Regions from separate parts of the Streptomyces sp. 1331.2 genome, predicted to be linked through region 3. Evidence: riboswitches for the same ligand, from Rfam matches in the RefSeq annotation. Region 3 holds a riboswitch; each other region holds the start of a gene.
What was found. A riboswitch is a leader RNA that binds a small molecule or an ion and turns the genes downstream of it on or off. The one in region 3 is predicted to bind cyclic di-AMP.
Positions count from the first base shown of each region.

Region 1 (3,238 bases), 4.3 Mb from region 3:
GGCGGTGCACGGGCATGGCGGCAGCAGCTCCAATCCTGCGGTTCGGCCCCGCCGCCGCACTGCGGGCGGCCGTCGAGCGGGAGTCCGGTGGCAGACGTTAGCGAGTCCGGGCAAGCGAGTCCAAACCCCTCCCGACCCGAATATTTGACCCGTAATCGGACATCGGCCCGAACCGCGGACAAAGCCGCAGGCCCGGCCTTCCCTGACGGAAGACCGGGCCTGGCGGCGTCGGGCGGGAGTCAGACCCGCACGATGGAGGTCAGCGGCATGTTGGTGACGGCCTCGTAGCGGACGCTGGCACCCGGCTTGGGCGCGTGCAGCACCTGGCCGTTGCCCGCGTAGATGCCGACGTGGTGGGCGTCGCTGTAGAAGATCAGCAGGTCGCCGGGCTGGGCCTGGGACAGGTCGGTGCCGATCCGGGTGCCGGCGTTGGCCTGCTCCTGCGAGGTGCGCGGCAGCGAGACGCCGACCTGGTTGAACGACCAGACCATCAGACCGGAGCAGTCGAAGGAGCCCGGGCCCACGGCGCCGTAGACGTACGGGCTGCCGATCTTCGAGGCGGCGACGGACAGTGCAGCGGCACCGCGGGAGCTGCCGGGCGCGGCCGGCTTGACGACCGGCGAGGCCGGGCTCGTGGCGATGTCGCCGCGGCTGTTGTCGCGCGAGGCGCGGTCCGCGGCCTGCTGCTGGGCCTTGGCGGCGTCGGCCTGGGCCTTGGCGTCCGCGGCGGCCTTGTCCTCGGCCGCCTTCAGCGCCGCGCGCTCCTGGTCGGTGAGGGTGTTGAGCAGGGCCTGGGCGGCGTTCAGCTTCTTCTGGACCTCGTCCTTGGAGGCCTTCAGCTGCTGGGTGGTGGACTCCAGCTCGGCGAGCTTGCCCTGGGCCTCGGTGCGGTCCTGGTCCAGCTTGCGCTGCTGCTCCTGGAGCTGCTTCAGCTGATTCCTCTGGGTGTCACCGGCCTGGTTCAGCGCACCGGCCTGGTTGAGGAAGTTGTCCGGGCTGGAGGAGAACATCAGCTGGACGGTCGGGGATATGCCGCCGTTGCGGTACTGCTCCCCGGCGATCTCGGCGAGGCCGCCCTGCAGATCGGTCACCTGGGCCTGCTGGCGGGCCACCTGGTCCTGCAGACCGGAGACCTGCTTCTCCAGCGTCTGCTGCTTCTCCTGGGCGGCGTTGTACTGCTCGGTCGCCACCTCGGCCTGCTCGTTGAGCTGGTCGACCTGCTCCTTGACCTGGTCCTTGGTCGGCTGCGGGTCGGCGTGCGCGCCGGACTGCGCGGAGAGGGCGACGGCTGCGGCGGCGACACCGGTCAGGATCGAGACCCGGGCACGGCCTGCTGGCTTGGGACGACGATGGGACGCCACGAAGGCGGACTCCTTCTTCCTGCGTCCGCCTACCGGGTGAGCTGACGGGTTCGGGCCGGAAGCATGCCCTACGACGCCTCACGGCCGTTCTACCGGCCGACCTGGCGCCGATTCACCCCGGAGGAACGTGGTTCCCCGGCTCCGCTCCGCAGCGCCCCCGACCACTGGGCTCCCCTGTCGGGCAGTCGCTTCGACCTGCCCCGCTGCCTCGCGAACTCGGCGGTAACCACCGCCGCCACCCGGGCTGGGTGATCGACAGTGCGGTGGTTCGGGGCACGACCCTAGTAACTGAACCGTGATCGGTTCAAATCCTTGTCAGAAAAAAGACGGAAGATTACCCAAGTTCTCTTGTGAAAATGACCGATGGTGATCGCTGCCGTACGCAAGGCTGATCAGGTCTCACCAGTCGGTCGCAAAACGACGGAAAGCCGCGCGCCACCCCCGACCGGAGGTGGCGCGGATCACAGGGCCGAAACCCGGGCCCCTTCGGCGTGTCGGGCCGTCAGACCCGGCGGATCGTGTTGATCGGCATCGCGTCGGCCTTCATCACCTTCACCACGTCACCGGTGTGCGGCGCGTGGACCACCATGCCGTTGCCGATGTACATCCCGACGTGGTGCATGTCGCCGCCGTAGACGACCAGGTCGCCCGGCTGCGCCGCGGCCAGCCCGGGCACGGCGGTGCCGTAGTGGCCCTGCTCCTGCGAGGTGCGCGGCAGCGAGACGCCGGCCTGCCCGTACGCCCAGACCATCAGGCCCGAGCAGTCGAAGGTGGTGGACCCGGTGGCGCCCCACACGTACGCGGAGCCCTGCTTGCTCATCGCCTTGGACACCGCGACGGCCGCGTAACCGCTGGCCGGCGGCAGGCTGCTGAGGTCGACCCGGTCGCTGCCGCGCGAGGCGCGGTCGTCCTGCGCCTGCTGCGCCTTCAGCGCCGCGCGCTCGGCGGAGCTGAGCGAGTTCAGCAGGTCCTGGGCGGCCTTCAGCTTGGTGTTGACGTCCGACTTGGCCTGGTTCAGGTCCTTGGTGGTGGAGTCCAGCGAGGCCAGCACCGCGGCCGCCTCGGCCTTCTCCTGGTCCAGCCGGCGCTGCTGCTCCAACAGCCCCTTGAGCGCCTCGGCCTGGGTGGTGCTGGCCTGCTGGACGGTGGAGGCCTTCTCCAGGTAGCCGGACGGGTCGGAGGAGAGCATCAGCTGGACGGACGGGTCGATGCCGCCGGTGCGGTACTGCTCGCCCGCCACCTCGGCCAGGCCGCCCTGCAGCTGGGTCATCTGCTCCTGGCTGCGGGCCACCTGGTCCTGCAGCTGGTCGGCCTGCTTGCGCAGCTGGTCGGCCCGCTCCTTGGCGCCGTTGTACTTCTCCGCCGCCTGCTCCTGCTCCTGCTGGAGCTGGTCGATCTGCGCCTTGACGTCCGTCGTGTTCGGCTGCGGCGCGGCGTGCGCGGCCACCTGGGCGGAGAGCGCGACCGCGGTCGCAGCCGCAGCAGTGAGCACGGAGACTCGCGCGCGGCTCGGCTGCTTGGGACGGCGGTGGGAGGCCAAGGGCCCGGCTCCTTCTTCCATCGGACTCACCCGATCGGACGAGATTCCGGAAAATAGGTTTGACGCCAGACCCTAGTGAAGATCTAACCGATTTGCCACTCCCCCAAAGGCGTGAAGTCCGTTTCCCACACTGACTTCACCGGAAGCGCACACCGTCGCGAAACCCGCACCGACCAGCCGTCATGCCGCCCGACCGAGGTCAGGGCCGGGCCAGCCGGTTCAGCAGCAGCACCGAGGCCACCGGGCGCGCGCCCGCCTTCCGCACGCCCTCCGCGACCTCCCGGTCGGTGGAGACCACCACCACCGGACGGCCCTGCGGCTCGGCCCGCACCAGACG
Region 1 covers NZ_OBMJ01000001.1:5,523,220-5,526,457, reverse strand. Annotated here, with positions in the region: gene CRP52_RS23770 (C40 family peptidase) at 1-16, opposite strand, end outside; gene CRP52_RS23765 (C40 family peptidase) at 240-1,361, opposite strand; cyclic di-AMP (ydaO/yuaA leader) riboswitch at 1,372-1,525, opposite strand; gene CRP52_RS23760 (C40 family peptidase) at 1,864-2,901, opposite strand; gene CRP52_RS23755 (NYN domain-containing protein) at 3,101-3,238, opposite strand, start outside.
Region 1: it holds a riboswitch for cyclic di-AMP, as region 3 does, so the genes downstream of both, CRP52_RS23765 (C40 family peptidase) here and CRP52_RS05225 (glycoside hydrolase family 16 protein) in region 3, are expected to answer to the same signal.

Region 2 (3,238 bases), 200 kb from region 3:
GTCTCGGTGGTCGGCTTCGACGACTCGCCGCTGATCGCCTTCACCGAGCCGCCGTTGACCACGATCCGGCAGCCGGTCGAGGCGATGGCCACGGCGGCGGTGGATGCGCTGCTGGAGGAGGTCGGCGGGAACGCCGCCCAGCGCGGCGAGTTCATGTTCCAGCCGGAGCTGGTGATGCGCGGGTCCACCGGGGCCTGCGCGCGCTGAGCCGCCGGTCGGGAGGTCCGGTCGGAGGCGGGTGTGCGGCCTGCCGACGACCGGGGGCAGGGCCCAAGTGAAGGGCCCCGGAGGGCAGTTGCGCTCCGGGGCCCTTCGGCGTGCGTCGGTTCAGCCCTCCTGGGCGGTCAGGCGGTCGGCGGTGAGGCGGTGGCCGTCGGCGGCTTCGCCGGTACGGCTCTCGGTGCGGCGGCCGCGGGCCAGGTAGTCCCGCAGGATCAGCTCGACGGCGTCCTGCGGGCTCTTGGTGCCGGAGAGCATCATCGCGTCGATCGCTAGGTTCGCGTCGAGCGTGACGGTGACCTGGGCCATGTGACTCCTCCTCGGGTGCGAAGCAGCAGCATGCCCGCTGGGAGCCGGGTTTGACCACGGGATACGCCGGAACCCCCGGGGAGAGTGGTCGGACTCTCCCCGGGGGTGTGGGCGGTCGGCGCTCAGCGGTCGGCGGTCGGCGGTCAGCCGTCAGCCGCTCACCGTCCTCAGACGCGGCCGGCGAAGTCCGGCGCCCAGTTGGCGATGGTCTGCTCGCGGACGCCCGCGCTCGGGTTGGCGGCCTCGACGTACTTGCCGCCGCCGACGTAGATGGCGACGTGGTAGACGCCCGAGTCCTGGCCGTTGTTGGACCAGAACAGCAGGTCGCCCGGCTGCAGGCTGTCCAGCGAGACGTGGGTGCTGGCAGCGGCCTGGTCGGCGGCGACGCGCGGGATGGAGACGCCCGCGGCGCGCAGCGCGGCCTGGGTCAGGCCGGAGCAGTCCCAGCCGCCGTTACCGGTGCCGCCGTAGACGTAGGCCTGGCCGACCTTGGACTCGGCGAAGGAGACCGCGGCGGCCATGCTGCCGGTGGCGGTCTGCGCCGGGGCGGCCGGCTTGGCGGCCGGGGTCTGGGTCTGCGCGGCCGGCTTGGCGTTCACGGAACCGCCGTTCGCGGACTGACCCGACTTCTGCGAGCGGTTGAACCAGCTGAACTCCGAACCGGAGGTGGCCGAGGAGGACTGGTCGGCCGAGGCCGACGGCTGGGCCTGGCCACGGTCGCCGAAGGACAGGTGCTGGCCCGGGTAGATGGTGTCCGGGCCGTCGGCCAGGGTGGCGCGGTTGAGCTCGTAGAGCCGCTGCCAGCCGCCCTGGACGTTGTGCTTGTCGGCGATCGAGGACAGCCAGTCGCCCGCGACCACGGTGTAGTCGTCGCTCTGGGCCTGCTGCTGGTGCTTCTGGGCCCAGTTGCCGGCGGCGGAGTCCGTGGTGGCCTGGGCGTCGTCCTGGGCGGGCGCGGCCGGCTTGGCGGGCTTCGCGGCCGGGGCCTGGGTCGGCTTCGCGGCCGGAGCGGCCGGAGCGGCCGGAGCGGCCGGCTTGGCGGCGGCCGAGGTGTCGACGGCGGCCGGGGCGCCGCCCTTGGTCAGGCCGGCCTGGACCGAGCAGACGGGCCAGGCGCCCGGGCCCTGCGAGGCGAGGACCTTCTCGGCGACGGCGATCTGCTGGTCCTTGGTGGCCTGGTTGGCCTGCGGGGCGTACGCGGTGCCGCCGAAGGCCGCCCAGGTGCTGGAGGTGAACTGGAGGCCGCCGTAGAAGCCGTTGCCGGTGTTGATGCTCCAGTTGCCGCTGCTCTCGCACTGGGCGACCTTGTCCCAGGTGGCGACGGAGGCGGCGGAGGCGTTGCCCGACACGAGGCAGGGGACGGTGAGGCCGACGCCCGCGACGCCGATGGCGGCGATCACGCGGCGGGTGCGGCCGGACAGACGGGTGCCGTTGGTGGGAAGCATGAAGACGCAGTCCTCTCCCACGCCTGCGAGGTGAGCTGTCGGATTCGGGCTGGAGTTGCCCGGCCGCGCATGCGCGGCTTCACCCCTAGCCCTGGACCGTTCCGGAGAGCGGTCCGGGGCGACTTACCTGTGGGTCCCCCGCTCCTGCCGTGGTGCGTTTTCGCGCTACCAGACACCCGACGGCAGGACTCGGCGTTGCGGATGAACTGGGTCCGTGTGGTCACGAACGGGGAGCACGTTAAGCAGACTTAAGTTCAAACTGCAAACACCTGTGACCCTCATCACGGTTTAGCGGGAATCACCAAAACGACGGGATTTCATGATCGGAAATGATCGTTTTTCGGCAATATCGTTGCGGATATGCACAACTGTCTCCGCCTCAGGAAGAGTGTGACGGCGCGTCGAAGCGCGGAACGGCGCATGCGTCGAGCCGGGGGAGGGGAGGTGATTCGAGCGCCTGAGGGGCCGCAGAGCAATTACCTGCAAATGACACCAGATCGGACATTCCTCTTTATTGCCTTCTTAACTCCCGTACGGAACAAGGGGAGCAAAGCGAAGGGCCCGGAACGGAAGCCGCTCCAGGCCCTTCGTGCGCACCGGCGGGCGCGCGGTGTCCATTACCGCTCGAACGACTCCCGGCCGGCCGCGTGGGCGCCGCGAGCGCCCTCCACGGTGCCCTCGGCCTCGGCGGCGGCCGCGGCCTCAGCCTCGGCCCGCGCGAGCTCCTCCGCGGACGGCACGGGCAGCGCGGCCAGGTAGGTGGAGGCGATCAGCTGGCCGACGGCCGGGTACGCGCCCAGCGGCGCGGCCGACGGGCAGCCGGTCTCCTCGGCGGCCGTGGCGAGCAGCTCGGAGTCGGCCTCCGGTCCGATCACCAGGGGGGCCAGCGCGGGGCGCTGCGAGCCGGTCTCCTTGAGGTGGTCGACGGCCGCGGCCACCGAGCCGGGCACGTCGAGGGCCGCGGCCACGACCGGGACGGCCAGCCGGGCCGCCAGCAGCACGCCGGTGATGCCGGCCGCGGCGGCGGCGTCCTCGCCGCCGGCGGTGGTCAGGACCACGCCGTCCGCGGCGGTCGCGATGGCGAACAGCCGGGCCCGGTCGGCGCGGGCCAGCCCGGCCTCGGAGAGCCGCACGTGGACGGCCTCGGCGAGCAGCGGGTGCGGGCCCAGCGCGTCGGTGACCTGCGCGCCGTATTCGGCGGCGAGTGCGTGGAGTTCGGGCAGGAAGCCGTGCGGACCGGGTACCAGCGGCACCAGGACGGGCAT
Region 2 covers NZ_OBMJ01000001.1:1,020,417-1,023,654, reverse strand. Annotated here, with positions in the region: gene CRP52_RS04415 (LacI family DNA-binding transcriptional regulator) at 1-207, shown strand, start outside; gene CRP52_RS04410 (hypothetical protein) at 328-528, opposite strand; gene CRP52_RS40355 (transglycosylase family protein) at 696-1,973, opposite strand; cyclic di-AMP (ydaO/yuaA leader) riboswitch at 1,981-2,148, opposite strand; gene CRP52_RS04400 (hypothetical protein) at 2,591-3,238, opposite strand, start outside.
Region 2: it holds a riboswitch for cyclic di-AMP, as region 3 does, so the genes downstream of both, CRP52_RS40355 (transglycosylase family protein) here and CRP52_RS05225 (glycoside hydrolase family 16 protein) in region 3, are expected to answer to the same signal.

Region 3 (3,238 bases):
TCGGTCGCGGTGCACAGCGCGGACGACCGGGACGAGAGCAACAACCGGCAGCCGTTCGACGTCAGGGTCGTCGAGCCGACTGCCGGTTCCTGAGAGCGGCTGGGCCCCGGGCCACGAGGGCCCGGGGGCTTGCCGGACCGCGTTCGGTCAGCGGTAGACGCGGACGTAGTCGGCGGCCATGGTGATCGGGGCGGTCCCCTGCGGAGCCGGGTGGTACTGCCCCGCGCACACCGAGAGGTTGAGGATCAGGTACGCCGACCAGGTGGCGCCGACGCCCTTGCCGTCCGAGAAGACCTTGACGCCGTTGACGTACCAGTCCACCGAGGTGGCGCCGTAGTAGGTACCGATGGTCACCCACTGGTCCTTCGCGATGGCGCTCGCGTCGGTGTAGTACTTCGGGTTGCCGGGGTTGACGTGGTTGGTCAGCTCCAGCAGGTTCGGGTTGTCGGGGTGGTACTCGAAGGAGTCGATCTCCCCGTTGCCGTTCTTCCAGGTCCACAGGGCCGGCCAGGCGCCGCTGCCGGCGGGCAGCTTGACCCGGGTCTCGGCGTAGTCGCCGGTCTTGACCTGGAAGCCCTCGCTGGAGCCCTCGGTGGTCAGGAATCCGGTGTTCCAGGACTGCTTGCCGTTCTCCAGGGCCGGGCCGCCGGAGGTGGCGGTGAAGGTGGCGACCCCGTTGGCGACGCTGACGTTGTTCTTGTTCAGCCAGTCCAGCTTGTTGTCGTCCGGGTTGTGGTTGCCGTACTTGTACGCGGTGCTCTTGTCGCCGACCCAGCGCTGGCCCCAGCTGATCGGGCTGGTGAACTCGTCGGACCAGGTCAGCGACTTGCCGGCGACCGGGGAGGACGGCGCCGGGGTGGTCGGGGCAGCCGTGGCGCTCGGGGTCGGCGTCGCGCTCGGGGTCGGCGTCGCGCTCGGGGTCGACGTGGCGCTGGGGGTGGCGGTCGGCGTGCTGGTCGGCGTGGCCGTCGGGGACGGGGTCGGCGTGGCCGTCCCGGAGGCCGAGACCACCAGCTGCTGCGCCGGCAGGTTGTGCCAGGCGCCGCCGAGGTCCTGCCAGAAGCCGAACTGGCTGTACGTCCCGGCGGGCAGGGTGCGCGCACCGCTGGTGAAGTTCACCCCGCTCGGGCAGATCTGCACGTTGGAGGCGTTGCCGGGGAAGTCCAGGTTGGTGCCGCGCGCGTCGCGCACACCCACGCCCACGGTCTTCGCGGTGAAGCACGCCGAGGAGTGCAGACCGAGCGAGGCGGTGGTGGCCTGGCCCGCGACCATGGTGGCGGGGCCGAGGCGGTCCTGGGTGACGGTCGGCGCGGTGGCCGCCTGGGCGCCGGTGACGGACGGCAGTCCGAACAGGCCGGAGCCACCGATGGCGAGCGCGCCGGTCGCGGCGAGGGCGGCGTTGCGGCCGCGGTGGGAGGGGCGGGCGTGGCGCGGCGCACGACGCCGGGCAGCGGCAGGCTGGGGCATGGGGTGACCTCTGCGACGCCTGCGAGGTTAGCTGTCGGGTTCGGGCTGCAGTTGGCCCGGCCGTCTGTGGAGCGGCTTCACCCCTAGCCACGGCCGTACGAGGAACGCACGGACCGGGCGCCGACCTTGGTTCCCCCGCTCCTGTCCGCTCCGGTGCTCGGTGACCCGCCGGCGGGTGGACAGGACTCGGCGTCCCGGCGGCGGGGTCCGCGTGGGCGGACGACCGTTGCAGGCTAGGCAGGCCGTACGTGAACGGACAACTCCCTCGGGCCGGTTGTCGTGCAGCTCACAGTGGTGTCGATCAACGACACTGTGTGGCGGGCGAGTTGATCAAGTCCCGCGGCCGGGGCGCGGCGCCGGTGGTCTCGTCGAGGCCGCCGGGGGTGTCGGCCGGACGCGGCGGTGGCGGACCGTACCGTGGCAAAGATCTGACCGAGTGCACCCGGTCGGATAAATTGGAGGCCGGAGATCTTCCGCAGTGCACAAGAGCACCGAACCCGGAAACGAGGAGCCGCCCCACCATGACCGCGTCCCTGCCCGCCTTCGCCGGCCGCACCTACCTCTTCCGGGCCGACAACGGCGCGGCCTTCCGCAACACCTACTCGGCCGACGGCACCCGGCTGCGCTGGGAGGGCCTCGGCGAGTCCGCGGGCCAGTGGGAGGACGTACGGCTGCACGTCGCCGAGGTCGCGCCGAAGGTCTACTTCGTCAGCTGGACGGAGCAGAGCGGGATCACCGTCAGCCATGTGATGGACCTCGACAAGCTGACGGTGCGCGCCTTCTGGACCTTCGAGGGCGAGGGCGGCCGGGTCGGCGAGCTGCACGCCGGGACGCTGGAGCAGGTGGCCTGAGCCTGAAACGGCCCGAGGACGCTCAGACGGTCTGGTTCGGCACCTTGAGGTGCTGGGAGAGCCACTCCAGCGAGGACGGCAGCAGCGCGCTCCACGTCTCGAAGTTGTGGCCGCCGTTCTCCAGCATGCTGTACGAGACCTTCATCGGGCTCTGCACCGCGTCGACGAAGGCCTCGGTCTCCTGGCGGTAGCTGCCGTCGCCCTTCTTCGTGCCGGCCAGCAGCACGGACACCTTCGGCTGCGGCAGGTTCTTCAGCCGCCACATCAGGTTGGCCTCGTCGCGGCGCTGCTTGCTGCCGCCGAACAGGTCGCCGGTGGTCGGGTCGTCGGCGGCGTCGTAGTAGGCGGAGAGGGCGACGGCGGTCGGGAAGACGTCCGGGTGGCGCATGGCCAGCTTGAGCGCGCAGTAGCCGCCCGTCGAGTTGCCCATGAAGGCCCAGGCCTGCGGATCGGACGAGACCCGGAAGCTGGCCTGGATCGCCGAGGGCACGTCCTTGGTGAAGTACGTGTCCGACTGCGGGCCGTTGGGGATGTCCTCGCACTCGGTGTCCTGCGGCAGGGCGGGCGAGGGACGCACCAGGACCATGACGGTCGGCTGCATCCGGCCCTCCTGCAGCAGCTTGAGCGCCGCGCCGGGGTAGTTGAAGCGGGTGATCAGGTTCTCGGCGATTCCTGGGAATCCGGTGCTCACGATCACGGCCGGGAACTGCTTCTGTGCGTACTCCGGCTGGAAGTACTGCGGGGGCAGGTAGACGTAGCCCTCGGTGGACAGCCGGCTGACCGCGCCGTCGATCCGGACCTTGCGGATCTCACCGGACTGGCCCGGCTCGCGGCCCATCGCGCCGCCACCCTTGACCGAGGCGTGGCCGATCGTCTCCACCAGCAGGCGGCCGGAGGCGTCCGCCTTGTTGTGGATCACC
Region 3 covers NZ_OBMJ01000001.1:1,219,910-1,223,147, forward strand. Annotated here, with positions in the region: gene CRP52_RS05220 (hypothetical protein) at 1-93, shown strand, start outside; gene CRP52_RS05225 (glycoside hydrolase family 16 protein) at 148-1,467, opposite strand; cyclic di-AMP (ydaO/yuaA leader) riboswitch at 1,469-1,633, opposite strand; gene CRP52_RS05230 (MoaF-related domain-containing protein) at 1,989-2,318, shown strand; gene CRP52_RS05235 (alpha/beta hydrolase) at 2,341-3,238, opposite strand, start outside.